Streptacidiphilus rugosus AM-16: one gene and its partner. The protein of the gene in region 1 binds, or shares a complex with, the protein of each later gene. Links are inferred from orthologs where the notes say so. Each region holds a gene or a part of one and is shown on either strand. Other genes may lie near its edges.

Region 1 (8,162 bases):
CCACCTGAGTCGGTTTGGGGTACGGGCCGCCATGAAACTCGCTAGAGGCTTTTCTCGACAGCATAGGATCATCCACTTCACCACAATCGGCTCGGCATCAGGTCTCAGCCTATTGTGTGGCGGATTTGCCTACCACACGGCCTACACCCTTACCCCGGGACTACCACCGCCCGGGCTGGACTACCTTCCTGCGTCACCCCATCGCTCAGCTACTACAAGCTCGGGTCGCCGGCTCCACCACTCCCTTCGGTCCGAAGACCTCCGGGCGGCTTCACGGGCTTAGCATCACCTGGTTCGCCGTTGGCGCTTCAAAGCGGGTACGGGAATATCAACCCGTTGTCCATCGACTACGCCTGTCGGCCTCGCCTTAGGTCCCGACTTACCCTGGGCAGATCAGCTTGACCCAGGAACCCTTGGTCAATCGGCGCAAGAGTTTCCCACTCTTGTATCGCTACTCATGCCTGCATTCTCACTCGTGAACCGTCCACCACTGGATTCCTCCGCGGCTTCACCCGGCACACGACGCTCCCCTACCCATCCATGCACCCGTTGGGGCTATAGCATGAATGACACGGCTTCGGCGGTGTACTTGAGCCCCGCTACATTGTCGGCGCGGAATCACTTGACCAGTGAGCTATTACGCACTCTTTAAAGGGTGGCTGCTTCTAAGCCAACCTCCTGGTTGTCTCTGCGACTCCACATCCTTTCCCACTTAGCACACGCTTAGGGGCCTTAGCCGGTGTTCTGGGCTGTTTCCCTCTCGACCATGGAGCTTATCCCCCACAGTCTCACTGCCGCGCTCTCACTTACCGGCATTCGGAGTTTGGCTAAGGTCAGTAACCCGGTGGGGCCCATCGCCTATCCAGTGCTCTACCTCCGGCAAGAAACACGCGACGCTGCACCTAAATGCATTTCGGGGAGAACCAGCTATCACGGAGTTTGATTGGCCTTTCACCCCTAACCACAGGTCATCCCCCAGGTTTTCAACCCTGGTGGGTTCGGTCCTCCACACGGTCTTACCCGCGCTTCAACCTGCCCATGGCTAGATCACTCCGCTTCGGGTCTTGGGCGCGCGACTCATTCGCCCTATTCGGACTCGCTTTCGCTACGGCTACCCCACACGGGTTAACCTCGCCACACACCGCAAACTCGCAGGCTCATTCTTCAAAAGGCACGCAGTCACACCGAAGTGCTCCCACGGCTTGTAGGCACACGGTTTCAGGTACTATTTCACTCCGCTCCCGCGGTACTTTTCACCATTCCCTCACGGTACTATCCGCTATCGGTCACCAGGGAATATTTAGGCTTAGCGGGTGGTCCCGCCAGATTCACACGGGATTTCTCGGGCCCCGTGCTACTCGGGAGTTGCATAAGCGAGCCGAGAACGTTTCGTCTACGGGGGTCTTACCCTCTACGCCGGACCTTTCGCATGTCCTTCGACTACACTCTCGGTTTCTGACTCGCCCAGCCGCCGGCAGACGACTGAAACACAATCCCACGACCCCATGATGGCAACCCCTGCCGGGTCTCACACCACCATGGTTTAGCCTCATCCGGTTTCGCTCGCCACTACTCCCGGAATCACGGTTGTTTTCTCTTCCTGCGGGTACTGAGATGTTTCACTTCCCCGCGTTCCCTCCACATACCCTATGTGTTCAGGTATGGGTGACAGCCCATGACGACTGCCGGGTTTCCCCATTCGGACACCCCCGGATCAAAGCTCGGTTGACAGCTCCCCGGGGCCTATCGCGGCCTCCCACGTCCTTCATCGGTTCCTGGTGCCAAGGCATCCACCGTGCGCCCTTAAAAACTTGGCCACAGATGCTCGCGTCCACTGTGCAGTTCTCAAACAACGACCAGAAGGTTCAGACTGTCACCAGCCCGTTCCGTCAGGACCCAACAACGTGCCCGACCCGCGAGAATCAGAAGAAGGAGCGTTCCACGCCGAAGCAGTACTAGCCCTTGCCTTCATCTCGCGTGCCGAATAGTCAACGTTCCACCCATGAGCAACCGTGCGAGACATGCGCTCGCAAGCGGCTATGTGCTCCTTAGAAAGGAGGTGATCCAGCCGCACCTTCCGGTACGGCTACCTTGTTACGACTTCGTCCCAATCGCTGGTCCCACCTTCGACAGCTCCCTCCCACAAGGGGTTAGGCCACCGGCTTCGGGTGTTACCGACTTTCGTGACGTGACGGGCGGTGTGTACAAGGCCCGGGAACGTATTCACCGCAGCAATGCTGATCTGCGATTACTAGCAACTCCGACTTCATGGGGTCGAGTTGCAGACCCCAATCCGAACTGAGACCGGCTTTTTGAGATTCGCTCCGCCTCACGGCATCGCAGCTCTTTGTACCGGCCATTGTAGCACGTGTGCAGCCCAAGACATAAGGGGCATGATGATTTGACGTCATCCCCACCTTCCTCCGAGTTGACCCCGGCAGTCTCCTGTGAGTCCCCGGCATAACCCGCTGGCAACACAGAACGAGGGTTGCGCTCGTTGCGGGACTTAACCCAACATCTCACGACACGAGCTGACGACAACCATGCACCACCTGTACACCGACCACAAGGGGGCGCCCATCTCTGGACGTTTCCGGTGTATGTCAAGCCTTGGTAAGGTTCTTCGCGTTGCGTCGAATTAAGCCACATGCTCCGCTGCTTGTGCGGGCCCCCGTCAATTCCTTTGAGTTTTAGCCTTGCGGCCGTACTCCCCAGGCGGGGCACTTAATGCGTTAGCTGCGGCGCGGACCACGTGGAATGTGACCCACACCTAGTGCCCAACGTTTACGGCGTGGACTACCAGGGTATCTAATCCTGTTCGCTCCCCACGCTTTCGCTCCTCAGCGTCAGTAATGGCCCAGAGATCCGCCTTCGCCACCGGTGTTCCTCCTGATATCTGCGCATTTCACCGCTACACCAGGAATTCCGATCTCCCCTACCACACTCTAGCCTGCCCGTATCGAATGCAGACCCGGGGTTAAGCCCCGGGCTTTCACATCCGACGCGACAAGCCGCCTACGAGCTCTTTACGCCCAATAATTCCGGACAACGCTCGCACCCTACGTATTACCGCGGCTGCTGGCACGTAGTTAGCCGGTGCTTCTTCTGCAGGTACCGTCACTTGCGCTTCTTCCCTGCTGAAAGAGGTTTACAACCCGAAGGCCTTCATCCCTCACGCGGCGTCGCTGCATCAGGCTTGCGCCCATTGTGCAATATTCCCCACTGCTGCCTCCCGTAGGAGTCTGGGCCGTGTCTCAGTCCCAGTGTGGCCGGTCGCCCTCTCAGGCCGGCTACCCGTCGTCGCCTTGGTAGGCCATCACCCCACCAACAAGCTGATAGGCCGCGGGCTCATCCTGCACCGCCGGAGCTTTCCACCCCGGAGCATGCGCTCCAGGGTCGTATCCGGTATTAGACCTCGTTTCCAAGGCTTGTCCCAGAGTGCAGGGCAGATTGCCCACGTGTTACTCACCCGTTCGCCACTGATCCACCCCGAAGGGCTTCACCGTTCGACTTGCATGTGTTAAGCACGCCGCCAGCGTTCGTCCTGAGCCAGGATCAAACTCTCCGTGAATGCTTTACATTCGCGTAGAGCGGTGCAGCACCTGCCGGAATGAGCAGGTCAGCACACAGCGTCCTCGCTGAAAATTTGTTCTCAAAAGTAACTGGCGTTGACTTTTGGCACGCTGTTGAGTTCTCAAGGAACGGGGCGCTTTCCGCGCCGTCTTCCGTGTTTTCGTCCCGGTCGGCGCCGGGCACAAGGAAGAAGTTACATGGCCCGCTGCGGGCGAGCAAATCGGCGCAGGTCACCCGAATGACGTAGAGTCTCATCAAGCGCGCAGTGGTCTAGACCTCTCGCGCGCGACCACCCGCTGCGAGGCACAGACTCGGGACCTTCGTACCCAAGTGTCCGTAGTTGCCATGATTTAGGCTGACTTCGACGTGCCGGCCCCACAGGCCGCGCGCCCTGGGTTCCGCCACTTAGGAGGCTCAAGACCATGACGACCGTGACGTCCCCCCTGGCCGGCGAGGCCATCGGGCTCGCGAACGTGCCCGACCCCGTCTTCTCCGGCGCCATGGTCGGGCCGGGCACCGCGATCAAGCCGGCGGCCGGTCCCGGCGCTGCGGTCTCGCCCGTCGACGGAACCATCGTCTCCATGCACCCGCACGCGTTCGTCGTCCTCGACGACCAGGGGCACGGCGTCCTCACCCACCTGGGCATCGACACCGTTCAGCTCAACGGCGAGGGCTTCGAACTGCTGGTGGAGAAGGGGGACACGGTCAAGCGCGGTCAGCCCGTGATCAGGTGGAACCCGACCGCGGTCGAGGCGGCAGGGAAGTCGTCCATCTGTCCGGTCGTCGCCCTGGAGGGCACGCCCGAGCAACTGTCGGAGGTCAGGGACAACGGGGCGGTCGCCGCCGGCGACGCGCTCTTCACCTGGCAGTAGTTCAGCGATACACCAGACGTTCGACGGCGACTCAAAGCGGAGACCGGTGAGATGACAGAGACCCTGCAGGGCGTGGGCGTCAGCCACGGCGTGGCGATCGGACAGGTGCGGCACATGGGCACCGCGGTGCTGGAGCCGGAGGCCAAGCAGATCCCCACCGGGGACGCCCCGCGCGAGCAGGCTCGGGCCAGGCAGGCGGTCGACGCCGTGGCCGCCGATCTCCAGGCGCGCGGGAACCTCGCCGGCGGCGAGGCGCAGGCCGTGCTCGAGGCCCAGGCGCTAATGGCGCAGGACCCCGAGCTGATGGCGGACGTCGAGCGGCGGATCGCCGTGGGCAGCAGCGCGGCGCGCGCCGTATACGACGCGTTCGCGGCCTACCGCGCGCTGCTCGCCGCGGCGGGCGACTACCTGGCGGGCCGGGTCGCCGACCTGGACGACGTGCGGAACCGGATCGTCGCCCGGCTGATGGGCGTGCCGATGCCGGGCGTCCCCGACAGCGACGAGCCCTACGTGCTCTTCGCCCGGGATCTGGCGCCCGCCGACACGGCGCTGCTCGACCCGACGCTGGTGCTCGGCTTCGTGACCGAGGAGGGCGGGCCGACCAGCCACAGTGCCATCCTCGCCCGCGCGCTCGGCGTCCCTGCGGTCGTCGCGATGCCTGACGCCACCCGGATGGCCGAGGGCGTCGTCGTCGCCGTCGACGGCAGCACCGGCGAGGTCATCATCTCCCCCTCCGTGGAGACGCAGGAGCAGCTGCGCGCCGAGGCGGCGGAGCGGAAGGCGGCGCTGGCGGCCTCGTCCGGTCCGGGGCAGACCTCGGACGGGCACCGGGTGCCGCTGCTGGCCAATGTCGGCGGTCCTGCGGACGTGCCCGCGGCGGTCGAGGCGGGGGCCGAGGGTGTCGGTCTCTTCCGTACCGAGTTCCTGTTCTTCGAAAAGCACAGCCTCGACGACTCGAAGAAGGCGCCGTCCGAGGACGCGCAGGTCGAGGCGTACCGCAAGGTGCTGGAGGCCTTCCCCGAGGGTCGCGTGGTGGTGCGCGTGCTGGACGCGGGGGCCGACAAGCCGCTGGAGTTCCTCACTCCGGCGGACGAGCCGAATCCGGCGCTGGGCGTGCGGGGTCTGCGGTCGCTGCTGGAACATCCCGAGGTGCTGCGGACCCAGTTGCGCGCGCTGGCCCGTGCGTCCGAGGGGCTGCCGGTCTATCTGGAGGTCATGGCCCCGATGGTGGCCGACCGCCAGGACGCGAAGGCGTTCGCGGACGCGTGCCGTGAGGCGGGTCTGCGGGCGAAGTTCGGCGCGATGGTGGAGATCCCCTCCGCCGCGCTGCGGGCCAGGTCGATCCTCCAGGAGGTCGAGTTCCTGTCGCTGGGCACCAACGACCTGGCGCAGTACACCTTCGCGGCGGACCGCCAGGTGGGCGCGGTGGCGCGGCTGCAGGACCCGTGGCAGCCGGCCTTGCTGGACCTGATCGCGATGTCGGCCGAGGCGGCGAGGGCGACGGGCAAGAGCTGCGGTGTCTGCGGCGAGGCGGCGTCCGACCCGGTGCTGGCGTGCGTGCTGACGGGTCTCGGCGTGACCAGCCTGTCCATGGGCGCGGCGTCGATCCCCTATGTGCGGTCGAAGCTGTCGAAGGTGACGCTGGCGCAGTGCGAGCGCGCGGCGGCCGCGGCGCGCGCCACCGACAACGCGGCGGACGCGCGGGCGGCGGCGAATCAGGTCCTGTCCGGCGAGTGATCGGCGCGCGTGGTCAGCGGGCCCTCGTCCTTCGGGACGGGGGCCCGCTTCGTTGCGGACTCGGTGCTCACCACCACGAAGACTCCGGCGACGACGACGGCCCCGCCGACCGCGATGGACCAGGTGACGGGTTCGGAGAGGATCAGCCAGCCGAGGGCGACGGCGACGACGGGGTTGACGTAGGCGTAGGTGGCGACGAGGGAGAGCGGGGCCTTCTGCAGCAGCCAGGCGAAAGCGCTGAAGGCGACCAGGGAGCCGAAGACGACGAGGTAGGCCAGGGCGAGCCAGGAGTGGACGCTGACCGCGCCCGGGTTCAGGTGCTCGCCGCGGAACAGGCCGATGCCGAGGTCGCCGAGGCCGCCCGCGATCATCTCGTAGGCGCTGGCGGTGAAGGGGTTGGCGGGCATCGGCAGCCGTGAGGAGAGGAAGGAGCCGACGGACCAGAGCAGCGCGGCGGCGAGCACGGCGACGACGCCAGCGAACTGGACCGTCCCCGAGCTGCCGGGCAGCGTGAGCACCACGAGCCCGGCGAAGCCGAGCAACACGCCGGCGAAGGTCGCGGTGCGGGGCCGGTCGCCGAAGAGGGCGCGCAGCACGATGACCCAGAGGGGGACGCTGGCGACGAGCAGGGCGGCCAGGCCGGAGGGGATCCGGGTCTCGGCGAGGACGACGAGGCCGTTTCCGCCGACCAGGAGCAGCAGGCCGACCAGGACGGCAGAGGCGAGTCTGCGCCGGTCGACGCGCAGGGCGTCCGGGCCGAAGCGCCAGGCGACGATGCCGACGAGGAGCAGGCCCGCGGTGACGAAGCGGAGGGCGGCGGAGAGGAACGGGGGCATCGTCTCGACCACGATGCGGATGGCGAGGTAGGTCGAGCCCCAGACCACGTACACGATGGTCAGTGCGGTCCACAGGAGCGTCTGCGGGCTTCGGGCGGTCGCGGCGGCGGGGCCGGCCGGGGTCTCCGGGGCGTCCGGGGCGGAGCTGCCGGTCGTGACCGGGACCGCGCGACGTGTCATGGGTGTCCCTCTCTTACGTGCCTGTACAGCCATCCTTCCGCACCCGGCACTCGGGACGCCAGATGGAGAACGCAACCGTCTTGGATGATGGGACGAGGTTTCTCAAGGAACGAGACATGATCTAACGTCAGCGGCAGGGAGGCTGACATGACCGATCATCAGAACCACTACACCCACGGATTCCACGCTTCGGTACTGCGCTCGCACCGGTGGCGGACGGTGGAGAACTCCGCCGCGTACCTGCTGCCGGAGCTGAAGCCGGGCCAGGACGTGCTGGACGTCGGCTGCGGGCCGGGGACGATCACGGCGGGGCTGGCCGAACGCGTGGGGCCGGGCGGGTGACGGCCGTGGACCGTTCGGCCGAGGTGCTGGCCGAGGCGGCGGCCGCGGTGCCGGAGGCGGCCGGCGTGCGCTTCGAGACGGCGGACGTGCACGCGCTGCCGTTCCCGGACGACTCGTTCGACGTCGTGCACGCGCACCAGGTGCTGCAACACGTGGCGGACCCGGTCCAGGCGCTGCGCGAGATGCGCCGCGTCTGCCGGCCGGGCGGTGTGGTGGCCGCGCGCGACTCGGACTACGCGGGCTTCGTCTGGTTCCCGCTACTGCCGGAGCTGGACGAGTGGAACGCGCTGTACCACCGGGTCGCGCGCGCCAACCACGGCGAACCCGACGCGGGCCGGATGCTGCGCGCCTGGGCCCTGGACGCCGGCTTCGCCGACGGTCGGATCGAGGCGGGCTCGTCCACCTGGTGCTTCGCCGACCAGGAGGACCGCGCGTGGTGGGGCGGGATGTGGGCGGAGCGCATCCTCTCCTCCGGCATCGCCGAACAGGCGGTGGCGGAGGGCTTCGCCACCCGCGCGGACCTGGAGCGGATCAGCGCGGGGTGGCGGAGCTGGGCGGCCGACGGCCGTGGCTGGCTGAGCGTCCTGCACGGCGAGGTGCTGTGCCGGGCCTGACCGGCCGC
Region 2 (6,270 bases), 4.5 Mb from region 1 along the record:
GGAGCTCACCCTCGCGACCGCGCAGTTCGACACGTCGGATCTTGCCGGAGACGGTCTTCGGCAGGTCGGCGAACTCCAGCCGCCGGACCCGCTTGTAGGGCGCGAGCCGCTCCCTGGCGAAGGCGAGGATCGCCCGGGCCGCGTCCGCGTCGGGCTTCGCGCCGGGAACCAGGACGACGTAGGCCTTGGGGACCGAGAGCCGCACCGGGTCCGGGGAGGGCACCACGGCCGCCTCGGCGACGAGCGGGTGTTCGATCAGCACGCTCTCCAGCTCGAACGGTGAGATGCGGTAGTCCGAGGACTTGAAGACGTCGTCCGTCCGCCCGACGTAGGTGAGATAGCCGTCGGCGTCCCTGAAGGCGACGTCGCCGGTGTGGTAGAAGCCGCCGGCCGTCGCCTCGGCCTGGCGTTCGGGGTCCTGCTGGTAGCCCGTCATCAGGCCCAGCGGCGCGCTGTCGGGGGTGGTCCCGGTCAGGGGGAGGCAGAGCTCGCCCTCCGCGCCTGGCTCGGTCACGACCACGCCGGTCACCGGCTCGACCAGGGCCACCTCGTAGCCGGGCAGCGGCACGCCCATCGAGCCCGGCTTGACGGTGAGACCGGGCGGGTTGCCGACCTGGGCGGTGGTCTCGGTCTGCCCGAAGCCGTCGCGGAGGGTGACGTCCCAGGCCGCGCGCACCCGCTCGATGATCTCGGGGTTGAGCGGTTCGCCCGCGCCCACGAGTTCCCTGATCGGCGGCTTCCACTGGGCGAGGTCCTCCAGCACGAGCATGCGCCAGACGGTCGGCGGCGCACAGAAGGAGGTCACCGCGTGGCGGACCATCGCGTCGAGCAACGGACGGGCGGAGAAGCGCGGCTGATTGACCACCAGGATCTCCGCTCCCGCGTTCCACGGGGCGAAGAAGTTGCTCCACGCGTGCTTGGCCCAGCCGGGCGACGACACGTTGAGGTGCACGTCGCCAGGGCGCAGGCCGATCCAGTACATGGTCGAGAGGTGGCCGACCGGGTAGGACCGGTGGGTGTGCTGGACCAGTTTGGGGCGGCTGGTGGTGCCGGAGGTGAAGTAGAGGAGCAGCGGGTCCTCGGCGCGGGTCGGGCCGTCCGGGGTGAAGCCGACGCCGTCCGCGGCGAGGGGGCCGTCGTCCGAAGGGTCGGGGTAGGGCAGCCAGCCGGGAACCGGCTCGCCGACCGCGACGCGGGTCCAGTCCCCGCCGACGGAGGCGAAGCCTGAGGTCAGGCCCGACTCGGCGATCACGTGCCGGACGTCGCCGCGGGAGACGCGGTCGGCCAGGTCCTCGGCGGAGAGCAGCGTGCTGGCCGGGATCACGACCGCGCCGAGCTTGATCGCGGCCAGCATCACCTCCCAGAGCGGCACTTGGTTGCCGAGCAGCAGCAGGATCCGGTCGCCGCGGGTGACGCCGAGCCCGCGCAGCCACCCGGCCACGCGGTCCGAGCGGGTGCTCAGCTCGGCGAAGCCGAGGGCCGTCGCGGCGGTCTCCCGGCCGTCCGGCGCGAGGTCGACGACCCGCAGTGCGATGCGGTCGTTGCCCCTGGCCTCGACGTCGAACCAGTCCAGGGCCCAGTTGAAGTGCTCGGCGTGGGGGCGTGGGAAACGGCGGGCGCCGGCGATGTCGCCGCGGTGGGCGAGGAGATGGTCCCGTGCGGCGCGGAACTCCGCGGACGCGGATCCCTCCGGCCTCCGGTCGGGCGTGTCTGCCAGGTCCATTGCTTCTCCTCCCGAGGGGCCGCACCGGCCGGACACACCGTTCCAGCCGACCGCGGGCCGGTCAAGCACGCAACGCCGAGGCCGGTAACGCAAAGGGCCGCGCCGCTCGGAGGGAGCGACGCGGCCCTCTGCGGACTGCGTGTGCACGGGTGCAGTGATGGGACGGGCCCGCGGGTCAGGCGGCGGGCAACTCGTCCAGGCCCTCGGAGACCAGCTTCGCGAGGCGGTCCAGCGCGGCGTCGGCGCCTTCGGCGTCGGAGGCGAGCACGACCTCCTCGCCCGCCTGGGCACCCAGGCCCAGCAGGGCCAGCATCGAGGCGGCGTTGACGGGGTCGCCGCCGTTCTTGGCGATGGTCACCGGAACGCCCACGGCGCCCGCGGCGCGGACGAAGACGGAGGCGGGACGGGCATGCAGGCCCTCGGGCCATCCGATGGTGACGCGGCGCTCTGCCATGGTGCGTGCCTTTCGCGAGGTGCAGGTTCAATCGGACAACTCAGGATATTCGGCGCTTTCTGCGCCCTGCCGGTCCGCCCGGGCCCCGATGTTGTCTAGACCATTCTCGCACGGTCTCCGCCGCATCGCGGCGTTCGCAGCCGGTCGGACGCAACTCAGGCCTTTCATCCCGCCCTTCCGCTCATGTCGTCGACGACCTCGCCGGCCGTGTGGTGAGCCGAGTGCCGGACGGGGCGCAACCGCCTCGTCGGGCCTGCCGAGTCGCACGGTACCCGCCTGCGACGGCGGATAACCTGGGCACGTGAGCGAAAGCTACCCGGCCCACTGGGAGGCCGACATCGTGCTGCGTGACGGCGGCACGGCGCGGATCAGGCCGATCGTCCCGGACGACGCCGACCGCCTGGTGGCCTTTTACCAGCGGGTCTCCGACCAGTCGAAGTACTACCGCTTCTTCGCTCCCTACCCAAGGCTCTCCGCCCGCGACGTGCGGCACTTCACCCACCACGACTTCGTCGACCGGGTCGGGCTGGCGGTCCTGGTCAGGGACGAGTTCATCGCCACCGTCCGGTACGACAGGATCGACGCCGCCGGACGGCCCTCCGGCTCGGGGACGGGGGCCGAGGTCGCCTTCCTGGTCCAGGACGCGCACCAGGGGCGCGGCGTCGCCTCGGCGCTCCTGGAGCACATCGCCGCCTGCGCCAGGGAGCGCGGGATCCTCCGCTTCACGGCGGAGGTGCTGCCGGACAACAGGAAGATGGCGACGGTCTTCACCGAGGCCGGATACATCCAACGGCGCAGCTACACCGACGGCGTCCTCCACTTCGAGCTGGACCTGGAACCCACCGAGGATTCCCTGGCGGTCATGCGGGCGCGTGAGCACCGCGCGGAAGCCCGGTCGATGCAGCGCCTCTTCTCGCCGCGTTCGGTCGCGGTGATCGGAGCCGGGAGGAACCCGCTCGGGGTGGGGCGCACACTGCTGCGCAACCTGGTCGCGGGCGGCTTCACCGGGAGCCTGTACGCGATCAACAAGGCGGCGGCGCCGCTGACCGAGCTCGACGGGGTGCCGGTGCACGCGCGCATCGGCGACGTCACGGAGCCGGTGGACCTCGCGGTCGTCGCGGTACCGGCCGAGCAGGTCCCCGACGTGGTGGCCGACTGCGGCGCGGCGGGCGTGCGGGGACTGGTGGTGATCACGGCCGGCTACGCCGAGACCGGGGTGGACGGGCGCGCCCGGCAGCGGCAGTTGGTGGGGCAGGCGCGGGCGGCCGGGATGCGGGTGCTCGGGCCGAACGCGTTCGGGCTGATCAACACCGATCCGCAGGTGCGCCTGGACGCCTCGCTGTCGCCGCAGTTGCCGGGCACCGGGCCGCTGGGGATCTTCTCGCAGTCCGGCGCGATCGGCGCGGCGCTGCTGGAGGCGGCGTACCGGCGCGGTCTCGGCATCTCCAGCTTCGTCTCGGTCGGCAACCGGGCCGACGTCTCCGGCAACGACCTGCTGCAGTTCTGGGAGGAGGACGAGGCCACCGGCGTGGCGCTGCTCTATCTGGAGTCCTTCGGCAATCCGCGGAAGTTCAGCCGGCTGGCCCGCAGGGTGGCGGCGCGCAAGCCGCTGGTCGTGGTGAAGGGCGGCCGGGACACCAGGAGCATCCCGGCCGGGCACACCGGCATCGTCACCCGGATGGCGGACAGCACCGTCGACACTCTCTTCGAGCAGGCCGGAGTGATCCGGGTGGACACCATCACCGAGCTCTACGACGCCGCCGACCTGCTCGCCCACCAACCGCTGCCGCCCGGCGGCCGGATCGCCATCGTCGGCAACTCGGACTCGCTCGGTCTGCTCACCCACGACGCCGCGCTGAGCGCCGGACTCCAACCGCTGCTCCCGCACGACCTGACGACCGGCGCGGGGCCCGACGACTTCCGCCGCGGCCTGAAGGCGGCGATCGACCGACCGGACAGCGACGCCGTGGTCGCGGTGGTGATCCCGCCGATCGGCGCGGGCGGATTCCCGCACTTCCCCGGCTCCGGCCTGCTCGCGCAGGCCCCGCTGCCGGAGCGGGCGCCGCTGCTCGACACCGCCCCGTTCGCCGCCGCGCTGCGCGAGTCGGCGCGGCGGGCCCGCGAGGCGGGCAAGCCGATGCTGATCGTGCATCTGGCGATGCCGGAGCTGCTGGACCAGATCGGGAACGGGGACCAGATCGGGGACGGGAACCAGGTCGGAGGGGGGGACCAGGTCGACGCGGGCGTCGACGGCCATGCCGCGGGTGCGGCATGGCGGGTGCCGGGCTATCCGCGGCCGGAGCGGGCGGTGCGGGCGCTGGCGCACGCGGTGCGCTACGCGGCCTGGCGGGAGCGGAGCGCGGTGGAGCGGACCTTCCCCGACTTCGAGGACGTCGCGGAGCAGCAGGCGCGGGCGATCGTCGCCGAGGCGCTGGAGGGCAAGCGGGCCGAGGCGGTGCTGGACGAGGCCACGACCGCGCAGCTGCTCGCCTGCTACGGCGTGGGACTCGACGCGCACGCCCCGCAGGAGGCCGACGCGACCCGGTCCGACCCGAAGCAGGTCGTCGACGTCACCATCTCCGCCAGCGTCGACCCGGCCGTCGGCGCGATCCTCTCCTTCGGGCTGGCCGGGGCCGCCTCCGAGCTGCTCGGTGATGTGGCGCACCGGCTCATCCCGGCCACCGGGTCCGAGGCCGCGTCGCTGATCCGCGAGGTCAAGGCGGCCCCGCTGCTCTTCGGCTGGCGCGGATCCGAGCCGGTGGACACCGCCGCGCTGGAGGAACTGCTGCTCCGGGTGTCCCAGCTGGTCGACGACCTGCCGGAGGTCGCCTCGCTCACACTCGATCCGGTACGGGTCGCGCCGCGGGGCCTGACCGTGCGGGGAGCGGGGGTCCGACTGGCCCGGCTGCCCGCACGGACGGATCTGGGGCCGCGCGCGCTGGCATGAGTCCGGCCCCGGTCGTGCCAGGATGGTAGGTATGGCGAAGACCGGTACGACCACCACCCAGGGGCTGCGCTCCGCGATCGAGCGCAGCGGCTACTACCCGACCCTCGTGTCCGAGGCCGTCGAGCAGGCCGTGGGCAGCGACGGTGTCGACGCCTTCCTGGTCCACCAGGAGACCACCTTCGACGCCAACGAGGTGCGCCGGCACGTCACCGTGCTGGTGCTGACGGGGACGCGCTTCATCGTCAGCCACACCGACGAGCAGGGCGCGGACGACACCTCCCCGGTGCCCTACGCGACGACCTCCACCGAGAGCGTCAAGATCGACCGGATCTCGTCCGTCGTGGTCAGCCGCGTCGTGGCGAACCCGGAGCAGTACACGCGCGGCACCCTGCCGCGCGAGGTCGTGCTGACCATCGGCTGGGGCGCGGTCTCCCGGATCGACCTGGAGCCCGCCGCCTGTGGCGACCCGAACTGCGACGCCGACCACGGTTACACCGGCTCCTCGACCGCCGACGACCTGTCGCTGCGGGTGAGCGAGGCGGGGGACGGTCCGGAGACGGTGGCGCAGGCCCTCGCCTTCGCCCAGGCACTGTCGGAGGCCACGGCCCGCACACCGGAGTGACGGGCCGGCCGCCACCCGGCCCCACGGTTGCGCCGTGCCCCGGTTCGCCGTCCCGCAGGTTCTCCGTCCCCCGTTCTCCCCGTCCCGCCGTTTCGCTGTCCCAGGGTTTCTCCGTACTCCTGCTTCCGGGAGCGACCGGCAGCACCGCCGGCACCGGCGGCCCGCACAGAAACGACTTGATGACTCTCCCTCTCTCCGCCGCGCCGGTGCCCGCCTACGGCACAGCCTCGCTCGCCGACGTCCTGCCTGCCGTGGCGGCGGGGTTCGGTCTGACCGGCGCCGACGGCGTGCCCCCGACCGGGCTGGAACTGCCGGCGGCGGACCGGGTCTGCGTCTTCCTGGTGGACGGCCTGGGCTGGGAACTGATCCGCAGTCACCCCGACGAGGCACCGTTCCTCACCTCACTGCTGCCGAGCTCGCTCGCGGGCAGCGGCCGCCCGCTCACCGTCGGCTTCCCGTCCACCACCGCGACCAGCCTGGCCTCCTTCGGCACCGGCCGCCCGCCGGGTGAGCACGGCCTGGCC

Evidence for each region.
Region 2: the proteins of BS83_RS15195 (region 1) and BS83_RS35645 are in contact, whole or in part, in an NMR structure (PDB 1GGR), measured with the Escherichia coli proteins. The link is inferred for Streptacidiphilus rugosus AM-16 from one-to-one orthologs.

Annotation. Positions count from the first base shown.
Region 1 is NZ_JQMJ01000004.1:1,331,915-1,340,076, forward strand. Bases 2,760-5,720 are described here. They hold BS83_RS15195 (PTS sugar transporter subunit IIA), read left to right. Parts: upstream 2,760-3,995; coding sequence 3,996-4,445; downstream 4,446-5,720. Other genes in these bases: ptsP (phosphoenolpyruvate--protein phosphotransferase), read left to right, coding at 4,497-5,720. Outside these bases: more of ptsP, read left to right, coding at 5,721-6,182; BS83_RS15205 (EamA family transporter), read right to left, coding at 6,161-7,198. UniProt on the Escherichia coli protein: The phosphoenolpyruvate-dependent sugar phosphotransferase system (sugar PTS), a major carbohydrate active transport system, catalyzes the phosphorylation of incoming sugar substrates concomitantly with their translocation across the cell membrane.
Region 2 is NZ_JQMJ01000004.1:5,852,932-5,859,201, reverse strand. Bases 539-3,515 are described here. They hold BS83_RS35645 (HPr family phosphocarrier protein), read right to left. Parts: upstream 2,178-3,515; coding sequence 1,899-2,177; downstream 539-1,898. Other genes in these bases: BS83_RS35640 (bifunctional acetate--CoA ligase family protein/GNAT family N-acetyltransferase), read left to right, coding at 2,479-3,515; BS83_RS35650 (AMP-binding protein), read right to left, coding at 539-1,723. Outside these bases: more of BS83_RS35650, read right to left, coding at 1-538; more of BS83_RS35640, read left to right, coding at 3,516-5,124; BS83_RS35635 (DUF5998 family protein), read left to right, coding at 5,156-5,746; BS83_RS35630 (alkaline phosphatase family protein), read left to right, coding at 5,926-6,270.